4 regions of the Streptomyces sp. NBC_00727 genome follow, and region 3 is predicted to be linked to each of the others. Evidence: riboswitches for the same ligand, from Rfam matches in the RefSeq annotation. Region 3 holds a riboswitch; each other region holds the start of a gene.
What was found. Region 3 has a riboswitch for cyclic di-AMP ahead of OG242_RS03005 (C40 family peptidase). Riboswitches for the same ligand answer to the same signal wherever they lie in the genome.
Positions count from the first base shown of each region.

Region 1: another riboswitch for cyclic di-AMP. It lies ahead of OG242_RS25045 (M23 family metallopeptidase); the one in region 3 lies ahead of OG242_RS03005 (C40 family peptidase).
Region 2: another riboswitch for cyclic di-AMP. It lies ahead of OG242_RS11955 (transglycosylase family protein); the one in region 3 lies ahead of OG242_RS03005 (C40 family peptidase).
Region 4: another riboswitch for cyclic di-AMP. It lies ahead of OG242_RS29220 (peptidoglycan DD-metalloendopeptidase family protein); the one in region 3 lies ahead of OG242_RS03005 (C40 family peptidase).

Region 1 covers NZ_CP108981.1:5,516,770-5,521,949, forward strand. The annotation lists gene OG242_RS25040 (M16 family metallopeptidase) at 1-1,235, shown strand, start outside; cyclic di-AMP (ydaO/yuaA leader) riboswitch at 1,469-1,633, shown strand; gene OG242_RS25045 (M23 family metallopeptidase) at 1,647-2,480, shown strand; gene OG242_RS25050 (GntR family transcriptional regulator) at 2,686-3,396, shown strand; gene OG242_RS25055 (HPr family phosphocarrier protein) at 3,562-3,843, opposite strand; gene OG242_RS25060 (GNAT family N-acetyltransferase) at 4,018-5,180, shown strand, end outside.
Region 2 covers NZ_CP108981.1:2,683,461-2,688,640, reverse strand. The annotation lists gene OG242_RS11965 (hypothetical protein) at 1-914, shown strand, start outside; gene OG242_RS11960 (transglycosylase family protein) at 1,103-2,215, shown strand; cyclic di-AMP (ydaO/yuaA leader) riboswitch at 2,515-2,683, shown strand; gene OG242_RS11955 (transglycosylase family protein) at 2,688-3,416, shown strand; gene eno (phosphopyruvate hydratase) at 3,714-4,994, shown strand; gene OG242_RS11945 (septum formation initiator family protein) at 5,121-5,180, shown strand, end outside.
Region 3 covers NZ_CP108981.1:700,077-705,256, forward strand. The annotation lists gene OG242_RS02985 (ABC transporter permease) at 1-798, shown strand, start outside; partial or broken gene OG242_RS02990 (prevent-host-death protein) at 873-1,007, opposite strand; gene OG242_RS02995 (ATP-dependent Clp protease proteolytic subunit) at 1,007-1,150, shown strand; gene OG242_RS03000 (hypothetical protein) at 1,158-1,466, shown strand; cyclic di-AMP (ydaO/yuaA leader) riboswitch at 1,769-1,965, shown strand; gene OG242_RS03005 (C40 family peptidase) at 1,969-2,442, shown strand; gene OG242_RS03010 (ATP-binding protein) at 2,460-2,891, opposite strand; gene OG242_RS03015 (helix-turn-helix domain-containing protein) at 3,096-3,956, shown strand; gene OG242_RS03020 (DUF397 domain-containing protein) at 3,982-4,179, shown strand; gene OG242_RS03025 (8-amino-7-oxononanoate synthase) at 4,193-5,180, opposite strand, start outside.
Region 4 covers NZ_CP108981.1:6,472,725-6,477,904, reverse strand. The annotation lists gene OG242_RS29230 (STM4011 family radical SAM protein) at 1-247, shown strand, start outside; gene OG242_RS29225 (SGNH/GDSL hydrolase family protein) at 262-1,116, opposite strand; gene OG242_RS29220 (peptidoglycan DD-metalloendopeptidase family protein) at 1,298-2,227, opposite strand; cyclic di-AMP (ydaO/yuaA leader) riboswitch at 2,231-2,386, opposite strand; gene OG242_RS29215 (alpha-galactosidase) at 2,678-4,771, opposite strand; gene OG242_RS29210 (tyrosine-protein phosphatase) at 4,967-5,180, shown strand, end outside.

The DNA of each region.
Region 1 (5,180 bases), 4.8 Mb from region 3:
CCCCGCTGGACGCCGAGCCCGAGGGCCTGGACGGCGTGGCCACGATCATGTCCCGCGCCCTGTCCGAGGGCACCGACAAGCAGAGTGCCGAGGAGTTCGCCGCCGAGCTGGAGCGGTGCGGCGCGACCCTCGACGCCCATGCCGACCACCCCGGCGTCCGGGTGTCCCTGGAGGTCCCGGCCTCCCGGCTGGCCAAGGCGCTCGGCCTGGTCGCCGAGGCGCTGCGGGCACCGGCCTTCGCGGACAGCGAGATCGAGCGGCTGGTGCGCAACCGGCTGGACGAGATCCCGCACGAGCAGGCCAACCCGGCCCGCCGCGCGGCAAAGCAGCTCTCCAAGGAGCTGTTCCCGGCCACGGCCCGCATGTCGCGCCCGCGCCTGGGCACCGAGAAGACCATCGAGCGCATCGACACCGCGGCCGTGCGCGCCTTCTACGATGCGCACATCCGCCCGTCCGCCGCGACCGCCGTGGTCGTCGGCGACCTCACCGGCATCGACCTGGACGCCCTGCTCGCCGAGACCCTCGGTGACTGGTCCGGGAACACCGCCGAGCCCCGCCCCGCCCCGCCGATCACGGCCGACGACACCGGCCGCGTGATCATCGTGAACCGCCCGGGTGCGGTGCAGACCCAGCTGCTGATCGGCCGCATCGGCGCCGACCGCCACGACAGCGTGTGGCCGGCCCAGGTCCTCGGGACCTACTGCCTGGGCGGCACGCTCACCTCCCGGCTCGACCGGGTCCTGCGCGAGGAGAAGGGCTACACCTACGGCGTGCGGGCCTTCGCCCAGGTGCTCCGCTCCAGCGCCGCGGACTCCGCCTCGGGCGCGACGGGCGCCGCGATGCTGGCCATCAGCGGCTCCGTGGACACCGAGTCCACCGGCCCGGCCCTGGACGACCTCTGGAAGGTCCTGCGGACGCTGGCCGCCGAGGGCCTGACGGACGCCGAGCGCGAGACGGCCGTGCAGAACCTCGTGGGGGTGGCGCCGCTGAAGTTCGAGACGGCCGCCTCCGTCGCGGGCACCCTCGCCGACCAGGTGGAGCAGCACCTTCCGGACGACTATCAGGCGACGCTGTACGCCCGCCTCGCCGAGACCGGCACGGTGGAGGCGACCGCGGCCGCGGTCAACGCCTTCCCGGTGGACCGGCTGGTCACGGTCCTGGTCGGCGACGCCTCCCGCATCGAGGAGCCGGTCCGGGCCCTCGGGATCGGTGAGGTGTCGGTCGTCACCGGCTGACCGGTCACTTCGCCCCTCGGACGGGCAACGGGGAGGCTCCGGCGCGTGGTTGCGCCGGAGCCTCCCCGCATGACTGGACCCGTTTGCCCTCTATGTGGCTGATTTGAGCGCTATATGATGATTCGCCCTGTGGGATGCGCTACAAAACCCCGTGCCCGTTTGGTGACGGGAAGTCCGGCCGCTTAGCGTCGGGTCCGCTGTCCGCCACTCGTACGCCGCATCCGTGACGTACCGGGCAGCCATCGCCGAGTCCCCGTCCGGCGCGAGCCCGGGGAGCCGGGGACCCACGCAGTCCCTGGGGTGAATCGGATGCCGGCGCCCCCCGGGGCGAGGCGTCCGTAGGAGACCTTCCTGCTCCGAACCCGTCAGCTAACCCGGTAGGCGAGAAGGAAGGAAAGGACCAGCCACCCCATGGCGTTCACCCGTGCCACCGGGAAGCACCGTGCCCCGAGCCGTCTGACGCGTACCGGCGCCAAGGCCGTCGGCATCGCGACCCTCGCCACCACCGGCGTCGTCGGATCGCTGGCCTCACCGGCCCTCGCCGCCGACGCGGGAACGGCCCCCGCCGCCACCGAGACCGGGCTCTCCCAGATCCTCACCATCGAGAAGACCCTCGCCGACCGGATCGAGGCCCAGGCCGCCGCGCAGCAGCACCTCGCCGACGCCGCCGAGAAGAAGGCGGCCGCCAAGGCGAAGGCCGTGAAGAAGGCCGAGACCGCGAAGAAGCAGGCCGCCGCCAAGGCGGCGAAGGTCAAGGCGGCGGCCAAGGCGAAGGCCCAGGCCGCACGCGAGGCCTCCGGACGCGCCGGCCGCTCCATCACCCGCACCGCTCTGGGCGGCACCTACGGGCTCCCCGTCGCCGGCTCGTACGTGACCACCGGCTACAAGTCCAGCGGCTCGCTCTGGTCGTCCGGCAGCCACTCCGGCATCGACTTCCACGCCGCCTCCGGCAGCTCCGTCGTCGCCGTCGGCGCCGGTACGGTCGTCGAGGCGGGCTGGGGCGGGGCGTACGGCAACAACATCGTGCTCCGGATGACGGACGGCACGTACACCCAGTACGGCCACCTCTCGTCGATCGGCGTCTCCGTCGGCCAAGAGGTCGCGGCCGGCCGCCAGATCGGACTCTCCGGCTCCACCGGGAACTCCACCGGCCCGCACCTCCACTTCGAGGCCCGGACCACGCCCTCCTACGGCTCCGACATGGACCCGGTCGCCTACCTGCGCGCCCACGGCGTCACCGTCTGACCGTTCGCAGGCTCCCCGGCGAAGGCCCCGGCATCCCGCCGGGGCCTTCGCCGTACCCGTACCGCCCAGCCCGCCCCGCTCGGCCGTAACCAAAAGATATTCATGAATTCTCGCCCGGCATCGGAAATGCGAGCGCATTGCAATAGAGTCATGGCAGAGGTGTCGATCGGCCGCTGTTCGCGGGGATTGAGACGGAGGTTCGGACATGCGTGTTCCGGCGCATTCGGTATGCACGGCAATCCGTGACGACATCGTTTCCGGTGTTTTCGAACGCGGCAGCCGGCTCACCGAGGAGGTGCTCGCACGGCGTTACGGGGTCTCCCGCGTCCCGGTACGGGAAGCGCTGCGCACCCTGGAGTCCGAGGGCTTCGTCGTCACCCGGAGACACGCCGGGGCCTGCGTCGCCGAGCCGTCGGAGCAGGAGGCCGCCGATCTCCTGGAGGTCCGCAAGCTGCTGGAACCGCTGAGCGCCGCCCGCGCGGCCCAGCGCCGGACGGAGGCCCACCTCAAGGTGTTGCGCGGCCTGGTCCGGCTCGGCCAGGAGCGGGCCCGCCGGGGCGAGGGCGAGGACCTGCGCTCCCTCGCCGGCTGGTTCCACGAGACGCTGGCCCAGGCCTCGGGCAGCCCCGGCCTCATCGCCCTGCTCACCCAGCTGCGCCACAAGATCGCCTGGATGTACGCGGTCGACCAGCCGGCCCGCCCGGTCGAGGCGTGGGCGGAGCACGGGGCGCTCGTGGACGCCGTGGCGCGCGGCGACGCAGAGCGGGCGAGGGCCCTGGCCATGCAGCTCGCCGAACGCCAGGGCGCCGCGCACCGGCTGCGCCGCGCCGCCCGGCCCACCTCCGCCACCGTGCCCCGGGCCGGCCGCGTGAGGACTTCGCAACGTGCCGTAAACACCGCGAGCGGCCGGAATTAACAAAGGTCGCGTACAAATAAATAAGGGCCCGCGTAAAAACCGTAAAAGCGTCGCGGGTTATTCGGTCCGGTCGTCGCGTCGGCGCACATACGCAAAAGCCGCGGCGCCCCATGCAGGGGGCCGCGGCTTTGCCGCGAGAATTCCGGCGGTTGTGACCGCTCGGGCTCAGACGGTCTCCGGGAGCTCTTCCAGACCCTCGGCGACCAGCTTGGCCAGACGGTCCAGCGCGGCCTCGGCGTTGTCCGCCTCGGACGCGAGCACGATCTCCTCGCCACCCTGGGCGCCGAGGCCGAGCACCGCGAGCATGGAGGCCGCGTTCACCGGGTTGCCGTCCGCCTTGGCGATGGTGACGGGAACGCCGGAGGCCGTAGCGGCACGGACGAAGATGGAAGCGGGGCGGGCGTGCAGGCCCTCGGCCCAACCGACGTTTACGCGGCGCTCAGCCATGGTTCTGCCCTTCACGAATCAATGGTTGTCTAGACCAGTGTCTCATGTGGTGCGCGATGCTCCGGGGCCGACCCGCGGGCCCTCCCTAGGCCCGTGCCCACGGTCGTCCGGACACCCCAGACTGCCCCCGCCCCGGCGCCCCCGCGACCGGTGCGACGGCCGTAGGCTTGGCCCATGCAGCCCTCTCCGGAGCAGAGTCCGCATCACGCCTACCCCGATCACTGGGAGGCGGACGTGGTGCTCCGCGACGGCGGCACCGCGCGGATCAGGCCGATCACCACGGACGATGCCGAGCGCCTCGTCAGCTTCTACGAGCAGGTTTCCGACGAGTCGAAGTACTACCGCTTCTTCGCGCCCTACCCCCGGCTCTCCGCCAAGGACGTCCGCCGCTTCACCCATCACGACTACGTCGACAGGGTGGGCCTGGCCGTCACGGTGGGCGGCGAGTTCATCGCCACCGTCCGCTACGACCGGATCGACGCGACCGGCCGCCCCGCCTCGGCCCCCGCGGACGAGGCCGAGGTCGCCTTCCTCGTCCAGGACGCCCACCAGGGCCGGGGCGTGGCCTCCACCCTGCTCGAACACATCGCGGCCGTCGCCCGCGAGCGCGGCATCCGGCGCTTCGCCGCCGAGGTGCTGCCCGCCAACACCAAGATGATCAAGGTGTTCCGGGACGCGGGCTACACCCAGCGGCGCAGCTTCGAGGACGGCTCCGTCCACCTCACCCTGGACCTCGAACCCACCGCCGAGTCCCTCGCCGTCCAGCGCGCCCGTGAACAGCGCGCCGAGGCCAAGTCCGTGCAGCGGCTGCTCGCCCCCGGCTCCGTCGCCGTCATCGGAGCCGGCCGCAACCCCGGCGGCGTCGGCCGCACCGTCCTGCGCAACCTCCTCGGCGCGGGCTTCACCGGCCGTGTCCACGCGGTGAACAGCGCCCTCGAAGCCGGCCAGGACACCATCGACGGGGCCCCCGCGCACCGCTCCCTGGGCGAGATCGGCGAGCCGGTCGACCTCGCGGTCGTGGCTGTCCCCGCCGACCGGGTCCCGGAGGCCGTCGCGGACTGCGGCGAACACGGCGTCCAGGGGCTGGTCGTCCTCTCCGCCGGTTACGCCGAGTGGGGCGCCGAGGGCCGCGAGCGCCAGCGCGAACTGGTCCGCCAAGCCCGCTCGTACGGCATGCGGATCATCGGGCCCAACGCCTTCGGCATCATCAACAACTCCGAGGAGGTCCGGCTCAACGCCTCGCTCGCCCCGGAACGGCCCGCCTCCGGCCGCATCGGTCTGTTCACCCAGTCCGGCGCCATCGGCATCGCCCTGCTCTCCGGCCTCTACCGGCGCGG
Region 2 (5,180 bases), 2.0 Mb from region 3:
TCGGCCTTGAGGACCAGAATCAGATCTCCGAGGAGCGCGCCGGGCTGCTCATGGAGACGCTCGGAAGAATCGGGTTCCAGAACGACCGGATCTATCCCCTGAGCGGCCGGATCGACAGTCTCTGCGGGGCGGTCTGCACCGGCATGGGACGGGGGAGCGGGAAAGCGCGCGGCTACCGCTGCAACCTCATTCACCGGCAAGTGCCCGCATACCTGGAGGCCGGCATCGATCCCCTTGTTCTCAAGGCCGGGCTCAAGGTGATGGAACAGGAGCTGGAGGAGTACAGAAGGCAGAAGGACGTCGCCGAACAATGGTTGCGGACACAAGCGGATCACCAGCGGCAGGCGACGAAACTTGCCGCCGTCGCGAGCAGTGCTCGCGAGTGCCTCGACAGCATGACACCGGACGAACGCAAGGAGCTGTGCGACTTCCTCGACGTCCGTGTCACACCCCGGGCGATGGGGAGGGCGGCCAGGTCGGGCATCAGGTGCGAGGTCAGGGAGTGGCATCACGAGACGGGGACTCTGGTGCCTCCCGACCCGACGGGTGAGGAGTGGGAGGCGGTTCTGGCGATGTTGCGCGGGTTCCTCCCGGAGAAGTCGAAGAAGCACTTCGTCTCGAAGTACGACATCCGCGTGCAGTTCTCCGGCATGCTCCACAGGTTGCGGAGCGGCTTGTCATGGGTCGAGATGCCGCTCACCTGGAGTCGGATCAACCCCATGAGGGAGCGCCGGCTCTTCTGGTGGAAGCGGGGGGCCCGGCCGGAGATCATGGCCGTTCTGGGGGCGGATTGCCGGGGTGTGGAGGCATACAGGCACTCGGTGCTGCCGAAGCTCACCGTCACCGTTCAACTGCGTGAGGGTCTGCCGGTACAAGGGCGTGGAGAAGCTCTTGATGCCCGGTCGGCGCTGTGATGCGGCAGGTGCGGCGCTTCTCCGTGGCTGTGGAGCGAGGCATGTGCGGGCCAATGAAAGTGACACTCTGTCAACTCTGTGACTTTCACGTGATCTGCGCTGCATCGACTTGTGACTCACGTTCGACTCCCGCTAGGTTCACCGTTCGACTCACCAGTCGCTTGTCAGTCACACGGAAGGCAACTCCCATGGGCTCCGCGAACGGCAGACACCGTCGCCCTCGTCAGGCACCCGCCATCGTCGTCGCCGCCGGCGTCACCGGCTCGGCCATCGCCATCCCGCTGCTCGGCGCGGCGGGCGCGCACGCGGCGGACGCGTCGACCTGGGACCGGGTGGCCGAGTGCGAGAGCGGCGGGACCTGGAGCGCCGACCTGGGCAACGGCTACTACGGCGGCCTCCAGTTCTCGCCCGAGCTGTGGAAGGCGTACGGCGGTGAGGCCTACGCCGAGCGCGCCGACCTCGCCAGCCGCTCGCAGCAGATCGCGGTGGCCGAGCGGGTCCTGGCCGCCAAGGGCCCGAAGGCGTGGCCCAGCTGTGCGGTGATCTCCGGGCTCGGCAAGAGCGCGGGCGCGGCGGACGTCGACCCGGGCGACGAGGACTCCGACGAGCCCGCCCGCAGCGCGGACTCGGGTCTGGACGCCGGGCTCGGCACCGACCCGGCGGACGACGCCTCGTCGGGTGCGACGGCCACCCCCTCGGACGAGGCGGCGGACGAGGCGGCCGGCGGTACGGCCACGGACGAGGACGCCGGCAAGAGCACCGGCAAGCACGCGGGCAGGAGCGCCGAGAAGGGCGGGGAGAAGGACGCGGACAAGGGCGCCGACGCCTCTCCCTCCGCCGACCCGTCCTCCACCCCGTCCACGGACCCCTCCGGCTCGGCCGACCCGTCCGCCGACCCTTCCACCGGCGCGTCGGACGGCGCGCGGGAGACGGGCGGCAAGCACCGGGGCGCCCCGGCCGCCGACGACACCACCGGGGCGGGCAGCGGCCGCGACACGGGCCGGCACGCCTCGCGGGGTGACGGCGAGGCACGCGACGGCGCGGCGCAGCCGGGTGGTGACACGTACACCGTCCGGCCGGGCGACAACCTGTCGGCCATCGCCGACGCGCAGGACCTGCCCGGCGGCTGGCCCGAGCTGTACGAGGCGAACAAGGCCGAGGTGGGCTCCGACCCGGACCTCATCCTGCCGGGCCAGAACCTCGACCTCGGCCTGTCCGACACGGCGGCCGACACCGCGGCCGACGCCCCGGCTGAGACCCCGGCCGACACTACGGGCGAGACCCCGGCTGACGCCCAGTGAGAAGCGCCGGCGAGCAGCTGAGAGCCTCCTGAGTTTTGGGTGGTTTAAGAGGCCCATGTCCCACTTTTGACCGAGTGAGACATGGGTCTCTTTGCGTGAACTGACGGCTCTTGTCCGGGAGGTCCCGCCGCATCCCTTCCGACCTGCGCAAATGAGGGTTCATCGGATGCTCTTACGGGATGATTATCCGGTATGTCCATCTTTGAATATGAGGGTTGGGTGTGATTACGGTCAGAACCGCTCGCACCGCGGGCCCCGTCGACCGTCACGCCGAATCCTGCCGTCGGTCGAAGGGAACAGACGCGAAAGCGCCGTAGGCAGGAGCGGGGGACCCAGGTAGGCGCTGGGCCGGATCGTCGGGAGACGCATCAGGACCGGCTAGGGGTGAAGTCGCGCCAGCAGCGCGGCCGGGCAACTCACTTGGCCCGAACCCGACAGCTCACCTCGCAGGCGTCGGTGAGGAGAAGACTCGATGCTGTTCAACCGCAAGGGCAACAAGCACCGCCGTCCGTCCAAGGCCGTCCGTGTCGCCACGCTCGCCGGTGTCGCCGGTGCCGCCGTCGCCGTCCCGCTGATGGGCGCCACCAACGCCTCCGCCGCCTCCGTCGCCACGTGGGACGCCGTCGCCCAGTGCGAGTCCGGCGGCAACTGGTCGATCAACACCGGCAACGGCTACTACGGCGGCCTGCAGTTCTCCCAGTCCAGCTGGGCCGCCGCCGGCGGTACGCAGTACGCGGCCCGCGCCGACCTGGCCACCAAGGCCCAGCAGATCGCCACCGCCGAGAAGCTCCTCGACATGCAGGGCCCGGGCGCCTGGGCCTGCGCCGGTGCCGGCAACCTGACCAACGACGGTGTCGACCCGGGCGTCGACACCGGCTCCGGCTCCGCGAAGCAGGAGGCCGCCCCCAAGCAGGAGGCCGCCCCGAAGAAGGACGAGCGCACCGAGGCCCCCGCCACCAACCGCTCGGACCGCTCGGACGCCCCGAAGAAGGCCGCGAAGAAGACGGTCACCACCCCCACCGGCCAGAAGGTCGCCAAGGGTGACGGCGAGTACAAGGTCGTGACCGGCGACTCGCTGAGCAAGATCGCCGCCGCGCACCACGTCAAGGGCGGCTGGGAGCAGCTGTTCAAGCTGAACAAGGACATCGTCCAGGACGCCGACCTGATCTACCCGGGTCAGCAGCTCCACCTGACGAAGTAGTCGCGGTTCCTCCTCACCGACTGCTCAGGCCGCCCCGGCCCGGCGCGCACCTCCCCCCGTGCGTGCCGGGCCGGGGCACGCCGCATCAGGGGTGCCGATACCCCTTGATCGTTCAACTGTTGTAGTTACTGGTCAGTAAATATTTGGCATTTCGCCCCGGTGTGCCCGTCCTCGGGTCCTTTTTCGTCCCAGGGGACGGGCGGTCGGCCGACGCAGACGGCCGGGCCGGTTAGGCTCTTGTCGCAAGGCCAAAGCGACCCTGCACAATCAGCGTCATATCCCAGAAGGAGATGCCTCGTGCCGTCCATCGACGTCGTCGTAGCCCGGGAAATCCTCGACTCCCGGGGCAACCCCACGGTCGAGGTCGAGGTCGGCCTCGACGACGGCAGCACCGGTCGTGCTGCTGTTCCGTCCGGCGCCTCCACCGGCGCGTTCGAGGCCATTGAGCTTCGCGACGGCGACCCCAACCGCTACCAGGGCAAGGGCGTCGAGAAGGCCGTCCTCGCCGTGATCGAGCAGATCGGCCCGGAGCTCGTCGGTTACGACGCCACCGAGCAGCGCCTCATCGACCAGGCGATGTTCGACCTGGACGCCACGGAGAACAAGGGCTCGCTCGGCGCCAACGCCATCCTCGGCGTCTCCCTCGCCGTCGCCCACGCCGCCTCCGAGGCCAGCGACCTCCCGCTCTTCCGCTACCTCGGCGGCCCGAACGCGCACCTGCTGCCCGTTCCGATGATGAACATCCTCAACGGCGGCTCGCACGCCGACTCCAACGTGGACATCCAGGAGTTCATGATCGCGCCGATCGGCGCCGAGTCGTTCTCCGAGGCCCTGCGCTGGGGCGCCGAGGTCTACCACACGCTGAAGAAGGTCCTGAAGACCAAGGGCCTGTCCACCGGCCTCGGCGACGAGGGCGGCTTCGCGCCGAACCTGGAGTCCAACCGCGCCGCCCTCGACCTCATCATCGAGGCCATCAAGGAGGCCGGCTACGCCCCGGGCAAGGACATCGCGCTCGCGCTCGACGTCGCCGCGTCCGAGTTCTACAAGGACGGCTCCTACGAGTTCGAGGGCAAGTCCCGCTCGGCCGCCGAGATGACCGAGTACTACGAGGAGCTCGTCTCCGCGTACCCGCTGGTCTCCATCGAGGACCCGCTGTACGAGGACGACTGGGCCGGCTGGAAGGTCATCACCGACAAGCTCGGCGCCAAGGTGCAGATCGTCGGCGACGACCTCTTCGTCACCAACCCGGAGCGCCTGGCCCGCGGCATCGAGGAGGGCTCCGCCAACGCCCTGCTCGTCAAGGTCAACCAGATCGGTTCGCTGACCGAGACCCTGGACGCCGTGGAGCTGGCCCAGCGCAACGGCTTCAAGTGCATGATGTCCCACCGTTCCGGTGAGACCGAGGACGTCACGATCGCCGACCTCGCGGTCGCCGTGAACTGCGGTCAGATCAAGACCGGTGCCCCGGCCCGCTCGGACCGCGTCGCCAAGTACAACCAGCTGCTGCGCATCGAGGAGATCCTCGACGACGCCGCGGTGTACGCGGGCCGCTCGGCGTTCCCGCGCTTCAAGGGCTGACGGCTCGTCGGGGCCGACGGCCCGTCGGGGCTGACGCCCCCTCGGGTACCCCCCGCCTCCCTCCGTCCCCGCGCTCGGTCCCGTACCGTGTGCGGGGACGGACGTGCGTGATGGGGAGGCGGGAACATGGCCGTGAAGGACCGGGACCGGTTCTCCACCGCGACCCGGCTGCGGCTGCTCGGTGAG
Region 3 (5,180 bases):
ATCCACCGCTACGACTCCGGGGCCGCGGCCCGGGACGCGATCGAGGACCGTACCGTGTATGGCGCGGTCGTCGTCTCCGAGAAGGGCCCCGCACTGCTGACGGCGAGCGCGGCCGGCCCCGTGGTCGCCCAGCTGCTGCACGAGGCCGTGAGCGCCGGGGCCCCGGTCGGCACGGCCGTACCGGTCACGGACGTGGTGGCCGCCCCCGCCGCCGACCCCAGGGGCGCGGTGCTCAGTTCGAGCATCTTGCCGCTGGCCATCGCCGGGGTCGCCGCGGGTGCGGCCGTGACCCTGCTCCGGCTGCGGGGCGCACGGGCCGGGGCCGCGCTGCTGGGCGTGGCCGTCGCGGTGGGGCTCCTGGCCACCGCGGTCACGGACAGCTGGCTCGGCGCCCTCACCGGCGACTGGTGGAGCGAGGCCGGGGCCATCGCCCTGACCGTGCTCGCCATCGGCGCGCCGGTCGCGGGGCTCGCCGCCCTGATCGGGACTCCCGGCATCGGCCTCGGCGCCCTGCTCATGGTGCTCCTGGGCAACTCGTTCTCCGGGGTGACCAGCGCGCCCGAGCTGCTCCCCCGGCCCATCGGCACGATCGGCCAGCTGCTGCCGCCGGGGGCGAGCGGGTCGCTGCTGCGGTCGGTCTCCTTCTTCGACGGCGCCGCGGCGGGCGGCGCGGCCCTGACGCTCGGCGTGTGGGCGGTGCTCGGACTGGCCGCCGTCCTCATCGGCGGCCGCCGCGGGACCGCCGCGCCGGACAGCGCACCGACCACGGCCGCTCGGGAGCCCGCACTCGCCGGCTGATCCGCGCACGCCCGCACAGCAACGCGAAGCGCCCCCGTCCCGACGGACGGGGGCGCTTCGCCGAGTACGGAGGTTCAGTCATCCCGGCCGTGGTGCCCGCGGTGCTCGGCGGCGATGCCGAAACGCTGCCGTTCGCCGGCAGCGGACGCGGTGGAGCCGATCGAGGAGACCGAGCTGATCACGTGCTCCTGCTCCGCCGCCTCCTCCTTTGCACCCGGGCCGTTCCGCCGAGCAGATCGCCGAGGACACCGAGCGCGACCTCGTCCTGGACGCGGAGGGAGCCCTGGCCCACGGGATCGTCGACCACGTCGTGCGGAGCCGCGTCCCGGTGCCGCCGCGCTCCGTGCGGTGAACCCGTGGTGCAGCCGCCGGAGTTCCCACCGCTGCCCGCGCTGACCCGGGCCGAGAGCGAGTTCATCGACCTCTATCTGCACGTCGTCGACCAGGTGGGCCGGATCAACCCGGCCCGCGGCGACGACACGCACACGGCGCTGCGGGCGGCCCAGGCGCTCGCCTCGCACGCGGCGGCCCTGCGGGACGCCCTGGCGGTGATGCACCGGCGCGGTGAAACCCGCATCCACAGCACCACGTTGACCCGGGCGCTCCGGGCGCTGGACGGGGAGCGGCGGGCGGGGCGGGTCACCCTCCCGCCGGATCCCCCGAGTTGACGCGCCCGGTCATGACACGCCCGACGGACGCACCGGATTTCCTCGCTCGTTCGGCGTAGGCGTTCCCTCTCACGAGCGACGGTCCGATTTGCCTTTTCCTGATGCGCGTGGGGCGGATTCCCTCGCGACACCGCTGGTACCGGCAGGACTCCGGGGGCGGGCCGGGGCGGTCGGACGGCCCGTGTCCACCTGAACGGACCATCCGTGACGGTCTTCACTTATGGCCGTTTCACCTCGGAAATCCGGCACGAGGTGAGTCAAGATCCCTGGGACGACAAGCCCCCGCCGCCGCGGCGGGGCGGTCCGGGCGGACGCCGAGTCCTGCCGCCGTCCGGATGCCTGGTCGACAGGAGTGGATCGGCAGGAGTGGAGGACCCGAGCACTACGGGACCGCCGGATGTCCGGCTGTCCCTCGGGGTGAAGCCGCCGTGCGCGGCCGGGCAACTTCGCCAGCCCGAACCCGACAGGTCATCCTTCACAGGCGGCTGACGAAGGGTTGCGCATGAGTGCGCAGGTTCATGTCCCGTCTCTGCTCGCCCGGGCCACGACGGCCTCGGCCATGACTCTCGCCGCCGTCGGCGGCACGCTGTTCGTCCCCGGTGCCGCGACCGAGGCGCATGCCGCCGGCCATGCGATGAAGGCGCTGAAGATCGCGGCGTCGAAGAAGGGGGCGCCCTATCGATGGGGCGCCACCGGGCCCAGCAGCTTCGACTGTTCCGGGCTGACGCTCTACTCGTTCAAGAGGGCCGGCAAGAAACTCCCCCGGACGGCCCAGCAGCAGTACAACAGGACCAGGCACATCTCGGCGTCCAAGCGGCAACGAGGTGACCTGGTCTTCTTCCATTCCGGGAGCAGTGTCTACCACGTCGGCATCTACGCCGGCAGCGGGAAGATCTGGCACTCGCCGAAGACCGGCGCCGTGGTCCGCCTGGAGAAGATCTGGACCAGGAGCGTCCTGTACGGCCGGGTGAGCTGACGCGGGCCCGGCCGGCCTCAGGGCTGGAGGGGGACCTGCCACGGAAGTGCCACCCAGACGGTCTTGCCGCCGTCGGCGGTGGGTGTGACGGTCAGCCGGCCGCCGTACTCCTTGGCCAGTGAGCGGATGATGACCATGCCACGCCCGTTGTCCTGCTGGACGGCGGCGGGCAGCCGCTGGGGCCTGCGGGGATGACTGTCCGTCACGCCGAGGCGCAGCTGCTCCTCCCGTTCGAGACGCAGGTCGACCGTGAAGGTGGGCGACTGCCCGAAGGTGTGCAGGACGGCGTTGGTGGCCAGCTCCGAGATGATGAGGCGCACGGTGTCGGCGGTCTCCGTGTCGTCGGGCAGGCCCCACTCCGCCAGCACCCGGGCGACGTACTTCCGGGCCGCGGAGACCGAGACCGGCTCGCTCGGCAGAGTGACACGTGCTTCCTGATGGTCTGCCATGGCGAGCCGTCCCTTTCCCACCCGGTACCGGCCCGCCGAGCGGTCCGGTTGTGCTTCGCGCCAGATTGCCACCGATGCTGCCCCCCGCGGCGGCGATCCACCAAGATATGCATATATCTGTCGCTCAAACCGGTGAACTCTCCCCGCCCGGCCCCGCTCGGGCGCCACACTGTCCCCTCGGCAGCCAGTGGAGGGAGCCATCAGATGCAGCACGGCCCAGCGGTGCGGCGCCGCAAGCTCGGCGAGGAGCTGCGGAGCCTGCGCCAGGCGTCGGGGCTCACGAGCCGGGAGGCCGCGGGACTGCTCGGCTGGCACCAGTCGAAGGTGAGCAGGATCGAGACAGGTGTCAGCGGGGTGCGGCCGGATGACGTGAACCGGCTGCTGGACGCGTACGGGATGGACGATCCGAAGCTGCGCGAGGTCCTGGGCGCGCTCGCCGGTTCGGCGGGCGGCGGCGGGGCCGGCTGGTGGCACGCGTACCGGGGTCTCATCCCGCCGCAGTACCGCGACTTCATCAGCCTGGAGTCACAGGCGCGCACCGCCCGCACGCTGGAGACCTCCGTGGTGCCGGGCCTGTTGCAGACGGCCGACTACGCCCGTGCGGTGACCCGGGCCTCCCTCGACGGGCTGCCGTCCGGTCAGCTGGACTCGCTGGTCGAGGTGCGGCTGACCCGGCAGGGGGTGCTGCGGAGCGATCCGCCGCTGCGGCTGAGCGCCGTGCTCGACGAGGCGGTGGTGCGTCGGGAGGTCGGTGGCCGAAGGGTGATGCGCGAGCAGCTGCGCCATCTCGCACGGGTGGCACAACTGCCCCACGTGCAACTCCAGTTACTCCCGTTCTCGGTCGGCGGGTATGTGAGCCTCACCAGCCCTTTCGTTATCTTCTCCTTTCCGACCGCTTCCGACCTTGACGTGGTCGTTCTTGACCACTTGACGAGTAGCCTCTATCTGGAACGGAAAGAAGACCTTGCGGCGTACAGCTCGGCCTTCCGAACCCTTCAGACACACGCGCTGTCGCCGGAGCACACGCTGGACCTGATCGCCGCGATCGACCGCGACGATCGGTGACCCCCCACCGCCCGGAGGAAGCGTCATGCCCGATCGCCTCGCTCAGTACGCCTTACGGTGGCGGCGCAGCAGCCGCAGCACAGGGATGAACAACTGCGTGGAGACCGCGCCGCTGGGGAGCGGACGGCTGCTGGCCGTGCGCGACTCCAAGGATGTGGCCAGGACACCCCTGGAGTTCTCAGCCCCGGCCTGGACGTCCTTCGTCTCCGGCCTGAAACGCTGACGCGGACCGCGCCTCAGTTCCGGGGCGCGGTCTGCCGCACCGTCGCCACCGCCCGCGCGACCTGCTCGTCCGTCAGGTCACCGCGGGCGGTGAGCCGCAGCCGGGAGATGCCGTCGGGCACGGACGGCGGCCGGAAGCAGCCGACCGCCACCCCGGCCGTACGGCAGTCGGCGGCCCAGCGGACGGCGGCCTCGGGCGAGGGCGCCCGCACCGAGACGACCGCCGCGTCGGGCCGCACCGCGGTCAGCCCGGCCGCCGTCAGCCCCTCGTACAGCGCGGTGGCGACCGTACGCGCCCTGAGCGCGCGTTCCGGTTCGCGGCGCAGCAGCCGTAGTGCGCCCAGGGCCGCGCCGGCGGCCGCCGGAGCGAGTCCGGTGTCGAAGATGAACGTACGGGCGGTGTTGACCAGGTGCTCGATGACCCGGGCCGGTCCGAGGACCGCGCCGCCCTGGCTGCCCAGCGACTTGGAGAGGGTGAGCGTGGCGACCACGTCCTCGTCGCCCGCGAGGCCCGCCGCGGCGAGCGCGCCGCGCCCGCCGTCGCCCAGCACGCCGAGCCCGTGCGCGTCGTCCACGAGGAGCGCCGCGTTCTCCGCCCGGCAGACGGCGGCCAGTGCGCCCAGCGGCGCGGCGTCGCCGTCCACGGAGAACACCGAGTCGGTGACGGCCAGCTTCCGCCCGTCGTGCCCGCGCAGGGTCTTGCGGAAGGCATCCGGGTCGGCGTGCGGGACGACGCCGGTCTCGGCCCGGGAGAGCCGGCAGCCGTCGACGATGGAGGCGTGGTTGCCCGCGTCCGACGCGATGAGGGCGCCGCGCCCGGTGAGAGCGGTGAGGGCCGCGAGGTTGGCGGCGTAACCGGAGGAGAGGACGAGCGCGGCCTCGAAGCCGCAGAACGCGGCGAGTTCGCGTTCGAGTTCCGCGTGAAGCGCGGTCGAGCCCGTGACGAGACGGGAGCCGGTCGCCCCGCCGCCCCAGCGGCGCGCCGCGTCGGCGGCGGCTGAG
Region 4 (5,180 bases), 5.8 Mb from region 3:
GGACGGGGAGGGCACGGTGCGCCGCTGCCACTTCGTCCGGGCGGAGCTCGGCAATCTGTACGACGGGAGCTACCGCCGGGCGCTGGTGCCGCGGGCGTGTCCGCTCGCCGTGTGCGACTGCCACATCGGCTATGTGCACCTGGAGACGCTGCCGCTGTACGACGTGTTCGCGGGCGGGGTGCTGGAGCGCATTCCGGCGGCGCTGCCGCTGTCCCCGGTCGCCGCGACGCGGTCGCGGGGCGACTGAGGACAGCGGGTCCGTCAGAGCGGCAGCAGGTCGGGCCGCTTGGGCTCGACGTGGTCCCCGGAGGATTCGCCGCGCAGCCGCCGTCCGATCCATGGCACCAGGTATTCGCGCGCCCAGTGGATGTCGTCGCGGCGGATCTCCAGCGCGCCGCGCGGGGGCTGCGGCGGCCACGGCTGGTCCGGGTCGGCCGGCACGTCGAGGCCGAGGACCTGGGCGGCGCGCAGCGCGACCCGGGTGTGTCCCTCGGGCGACAGGTGCAGCCGGTCGCCGTCCCAGGCGCGCCGGTCCTGCACGGAGCGCAGCGACCACAGGTCGAGGACCGGGCAGTCGTAGCGGTCGGCGATGGCCCGGACGTGGGCGGTGTAGGTGGCGATCTTGCCGCGCAGATGGCGCAGCACGGGGACGCCACGGGTGTCGAAGCCGGTGGTGACCATGACGGTGCCGACCGACCGCGTGAGGTCGGCGACCGCCCGCTCGAAGCGTTCGGCCACGTCGTCGGGGTCGGTGCCCGGCCGGATGATGTCGTTGCCGCCGGCGCAGAAGCTCACCAGACCGGGGGCGAGTTCCTTGGCGCGGGGCACCTGCTCCTCGACTATCTGGTCGAGGAGGCGTCCTCGTACGGCGAGATTGGCGTACCGGAAGTTTCCGTGCGCGGAAACGGGTGAGCCCTCGGCGTCCGCCGGAATGCCGGGCTCCGGGAGCCGGTCCGCGAGGAGTACCGCGAGCCGGTCGGCCCAGCCGACGAATGTTCCGTCCGGGCCGGGGTCGCCGACTCCCTCGGTGAAGCTGTCGCCAATCGCCGCGTACGACCCGATGGCGCCCTGTCGGTCGATGACGCCCTGTTGGATGTTGTTCGAATCGTCTGCCACAAGCGCTTATCCTGCACCCCGGAATGTGACCTACGCGACCGTAATAAGGGGTTGACGGGTGGTGAGATAAAGCACCCGGTCAGTTTTCGGTAAAGGGGGAATAAGCAGAGGGACGGCGCACCGCGGTGCGCCGTCCCTCTTGCCGTTCAGTGACCCGGATCACGGGTCGGTACCGCCTGGATCAGACGTTGATCCCGTGCGACGCCAGGTAGGCGATCGGGTCGATGTCCGAGCCGTACTCCGGGCCGGTGCGGACCTCGAAGTGGAGGTGCGGGCCGGTGGCGTTGCCGGTGGCGCCGGAGAGGCCGACCTGCTGGCCCGCGGTCACGGTCTGGCCCGCCGAGACGGAGAGCGAGGACATGTGGCCGTACTGGGAGTAGTGGCCGTCGGCGTGCTGGATGACGACCTGGTTGCCGTAGGCGCCGCCCCAGCCGGCGGTGACGACGGTGCCGGAGGTGATGGCCTTCACGCTGGTGCCGGTGGCGACGGGGAAGTCGATGCCGGTGTGGCTGCCGCTGGACCAGTTGGCACCGGAGGCGCGGTAGGCGGTGGTGTGGTTGCCCGGGACCGGGTGGACGTAACCGGAGGCGTTGTCCTGGGTGGCCGGGGCCTCGGTCTCGGTCTTGGCCTCGGTCTTCGTCTCGACCTTGGTCTCGGTCCTGGTCTCGGCCTTGGGCGCGGCCTTCGTCTCGGTCTTCTCCGCCGTCTCGGCCGGTGCCTTGGACGGGGTGGCGGCGGCGGGGGCCGCCTTGGCGCCGAGGGTCAGCTTCATGCCCGGGAAGATCAGGCTCGGGTTCTCGCCGACGACCTCGCGGTTGTCCTGGTACAGCTTGTGCCAGCCGCCCTTGAGGTGGTGCTGGGCCGCGATCTTCGACAGGTAGTCGCCGGAGACCACGGAGTAGGTGGTGGTGCCGGTGCTCTTCGCGGGCTTGGCCGGGGTGGTGTGCGCGGCGACCGACTTCGAGGCGGCCGGGGCGGACTGCTCCGCGGCGTGGGCACCGGTGGCGCCGAGCAGCGGAAGCGCGATGACGGCTCCGCCGGCGCTCGCGGCGACGACGCCGCGGGCGATGGTGCTGGACTTGGGACGGCGGTGCTTACCCGAATTGGGCATGAAGAATTTCCTCTCCGGCGCCTGCGAGGTGAGCTGTCGGGTTCGGGCTGGAGATGCCCGGCCGCGCCTGGCGCGGCTTCACCCCTAGCCGTCCGGTCGTCCCGGTCGGCGGCTTACCTGGTTCCCCCGCTCCTGCCACACGGTGAGTGGATGCGAATTCCGGACGGCGGCAGGATTGGGCGTTCCATCCGGATGGCATGGAACGTAAGCGAGCCGGGACGGCGGAAACAAGCCATGCGTTCCGCATCGGATTCCGCACCTGAATTGCGGCGCGGAATTCCGGTCACACTCCGTGGATTACGGATCTTGGCTTTCCGCGCGGCGCACGGCCTACCCCGCCGGGGCGTCACCACACACCGTCACGGATATGATCCCGCTCACGAGCGGGTGATCATCTCCCTTACAACCGGGGCGAGTTCGACATAACGCCGCAATACGGACATGTCATGGTCATCGTCCGCGGCGCAGCCGCACCACTCGTGCGTCCAGGTCGCCGCGCAGCCCGCTGGGCAGCCCGTGGTGCAGCAGCACCGAACCGTGGTGCACCGCCCCCGTGTCCAGGCAGGTGTACGTCGCCTCCGGGTCGAGTCCGCGCAGCCGAAGGGCCGGCGGCTGCTCCCCGTACCGCTGGGCGTGGAGCCACATCAGGACGACGGTGTCCGCGCCCCGCACGTACTGCACGGCGCTCAGGCCGGACCCCGGTGCGCGCAGCCGGTACAGCTCGCCCAGCTGCACGACGGGGCGGATCTCCTTGTACAGCTCCACCCACCCGCGCGCCTCGTCCAGCTCGGCCGCGCTCCACTCGGTGAGGTCCCCGCCGATCCCGAGCACCCCGGCCATGGCGCTGACGAACCGGAAGCGCAGGGAGGAGCGGCGGCCGTTGAGCTGGACGTTCGGGCTGTCGGTGACCCAGGCCGCCATGACGCGCGCCGGGTGGAGCTGCCCGAAGCCGTGCTGGATGGCGAGGCGGTCCAGCGGGTCGGTGTTGTCGGACGTCCAGACCTGGTCCGTACGGGAGAGGATGCCGAGGTCGATGCGCCCGCCGCCGCCCGAGCAGGACTCGAAGGCGACGCCGGGGTGGGCGGCGCGCAGCCGGTCGATCAGCGCGTAGAGGCCGTCCACGTGCTCGGTCCACAGTCGCTGCGGGTAGTCGGCGCCGGGCCAGCCGGCGTCCGAGAAGCAGCGGTTGAAGTCCCATTTCACATAGTCGACCGGCGTCCCGGACAGCAGCGCGTCCAGGCTCTCCCACAGATGGGCCCGCACATCGGGGCGGGCCAGGTTGAGGACCAGCTGATTGCGGAATTCCGTGCGTTCCCGGCCGGGGAAGTGCTGCACCCAGTCGGGGTGGGCGCGGTAGAGATCGCTGTCGGGGTTGACCATCTCGGGTTCGACCCAGATCCCGAACCGCATGCCGAGCCCGTGCACATGGCGCGCGAGCGGGCCGAGCCCGTCGGGGAAGCGCTGCGGGTTCGGCGTCCAGTCGCCGAGCCCGGCCCGGTCGCTCACCCGCTGCCCGAACCAGGCGTCGTCCACGACGAACAGCTCGACGCCCATCGCGGCGGCGCGTTCGGCCAGCGCCCGCTGCTGGTCCTCCGCGATGTCGAAGCCGGTGGCCTCCCAGGAGTTGTAGAGCACCGGGCGCGGCTCGGAGGCGTCCGGGATCACATGGGCGAGCTGCCAGGCGTGCCAGGCGCGGCTCGCCCCGCCGAAACCGCCCGCGCTCCACAGCCCGGCGAAGACGGGGCCGGTGTACGACTCCCCCGGCGCCAGCCGCAGCAGCCCGGACTCGTCGTGGCCGGCGCCGCCGGTGATCTGTACGAGCCCGTCGGGCAGCCGCTGTACGGCGATGCGCCAGGAGCCGGACCAGCCGAGCGCGCAGCCGTAGACCTCGCCGCTCTCCTCGGTCGCGGCGCCGTCCGCGTCGAGGGCGACCCAGGGCAGGCCCTGGTGGCCGGTGTGGCCGCGCCGGCTGGAGAGCAGGTGTTCCCCGTACGCGAGCTCCGTGCGCTCCAGCTGGGTCTCCGCCGCCCAGCGGCCGTGCAGCCGGCTGAGCCGCCAGCGGTCGCGGGCGGGCAGCGTCCAGGCCGCGGCATCGGCGCGGAGCACCTCGACGGGCGGGCCGTCGGGCCCGGCGTGGGTGAGGGTGGTCCAGCGCTCGATCACGTCGGAGTCGTCCCGCATCCGGTAGTGCAGGATGATCACGAGCCGGTGGACCGGGTCGTCGAAGGAGAGCCGCAGCTCGTCGCCGTCCACCGCGTGGCCCGCGAACACCCACGCGGTCCCGCGCACCTCGTCGGTGCGCACCGACAGGGCGGGGCGGACGAACCGGGGGCCGCCCTCGACGGGGTACTCCTCGCGGCCGTCGAGCGGGGACTCGAAGCCCCGGTCGGGCGGCGCGGGCGCCTCGGCCAGGGCCTGGGCGGCGGCCAGGGAGATACGCGGGCCCCAGTGGAGATGCAGCAACTCGTGCCGGTCGGTGAGACGCAGGGCGTAGCTCCCGTTCGCCCCCGTCAGCAGCCAGATCCGGTCGCCGGCCTCGATCATCGCGCGCCCCCGTCCGCGTACTCACAGATTCACACCGGTCCGCACATCATCGACCGTCCACGCACCGGGGGCAACGGCGCGTGCGCGGAAAACGGCCCCGGCGACCGAGATGCCTGGCCTACGAACCGATGTCGTATCGTCGCGGGCGTGGGCCCGACGGCGACACGCGCCGGGGCAGAGCCTCCAGGAGTGACCGTGACGCAGCAGCTGCCGCAGACCCCGCCGACGGAGCCCGTACTCACCGGCGTCCGCAACTTCCGGGACGTGGGCGGTCTGCCCACCACCGACGGCCGCCGGGTCCGGCACGGCAGGCTCTACCGCAGCGGCCACCTGGCGCACGCCACGGCCGAGGACGCGGCGTTCCTCGGCGGGCTCGGTCTGCACACCGTCTTCGACTTCCGCAACGCTG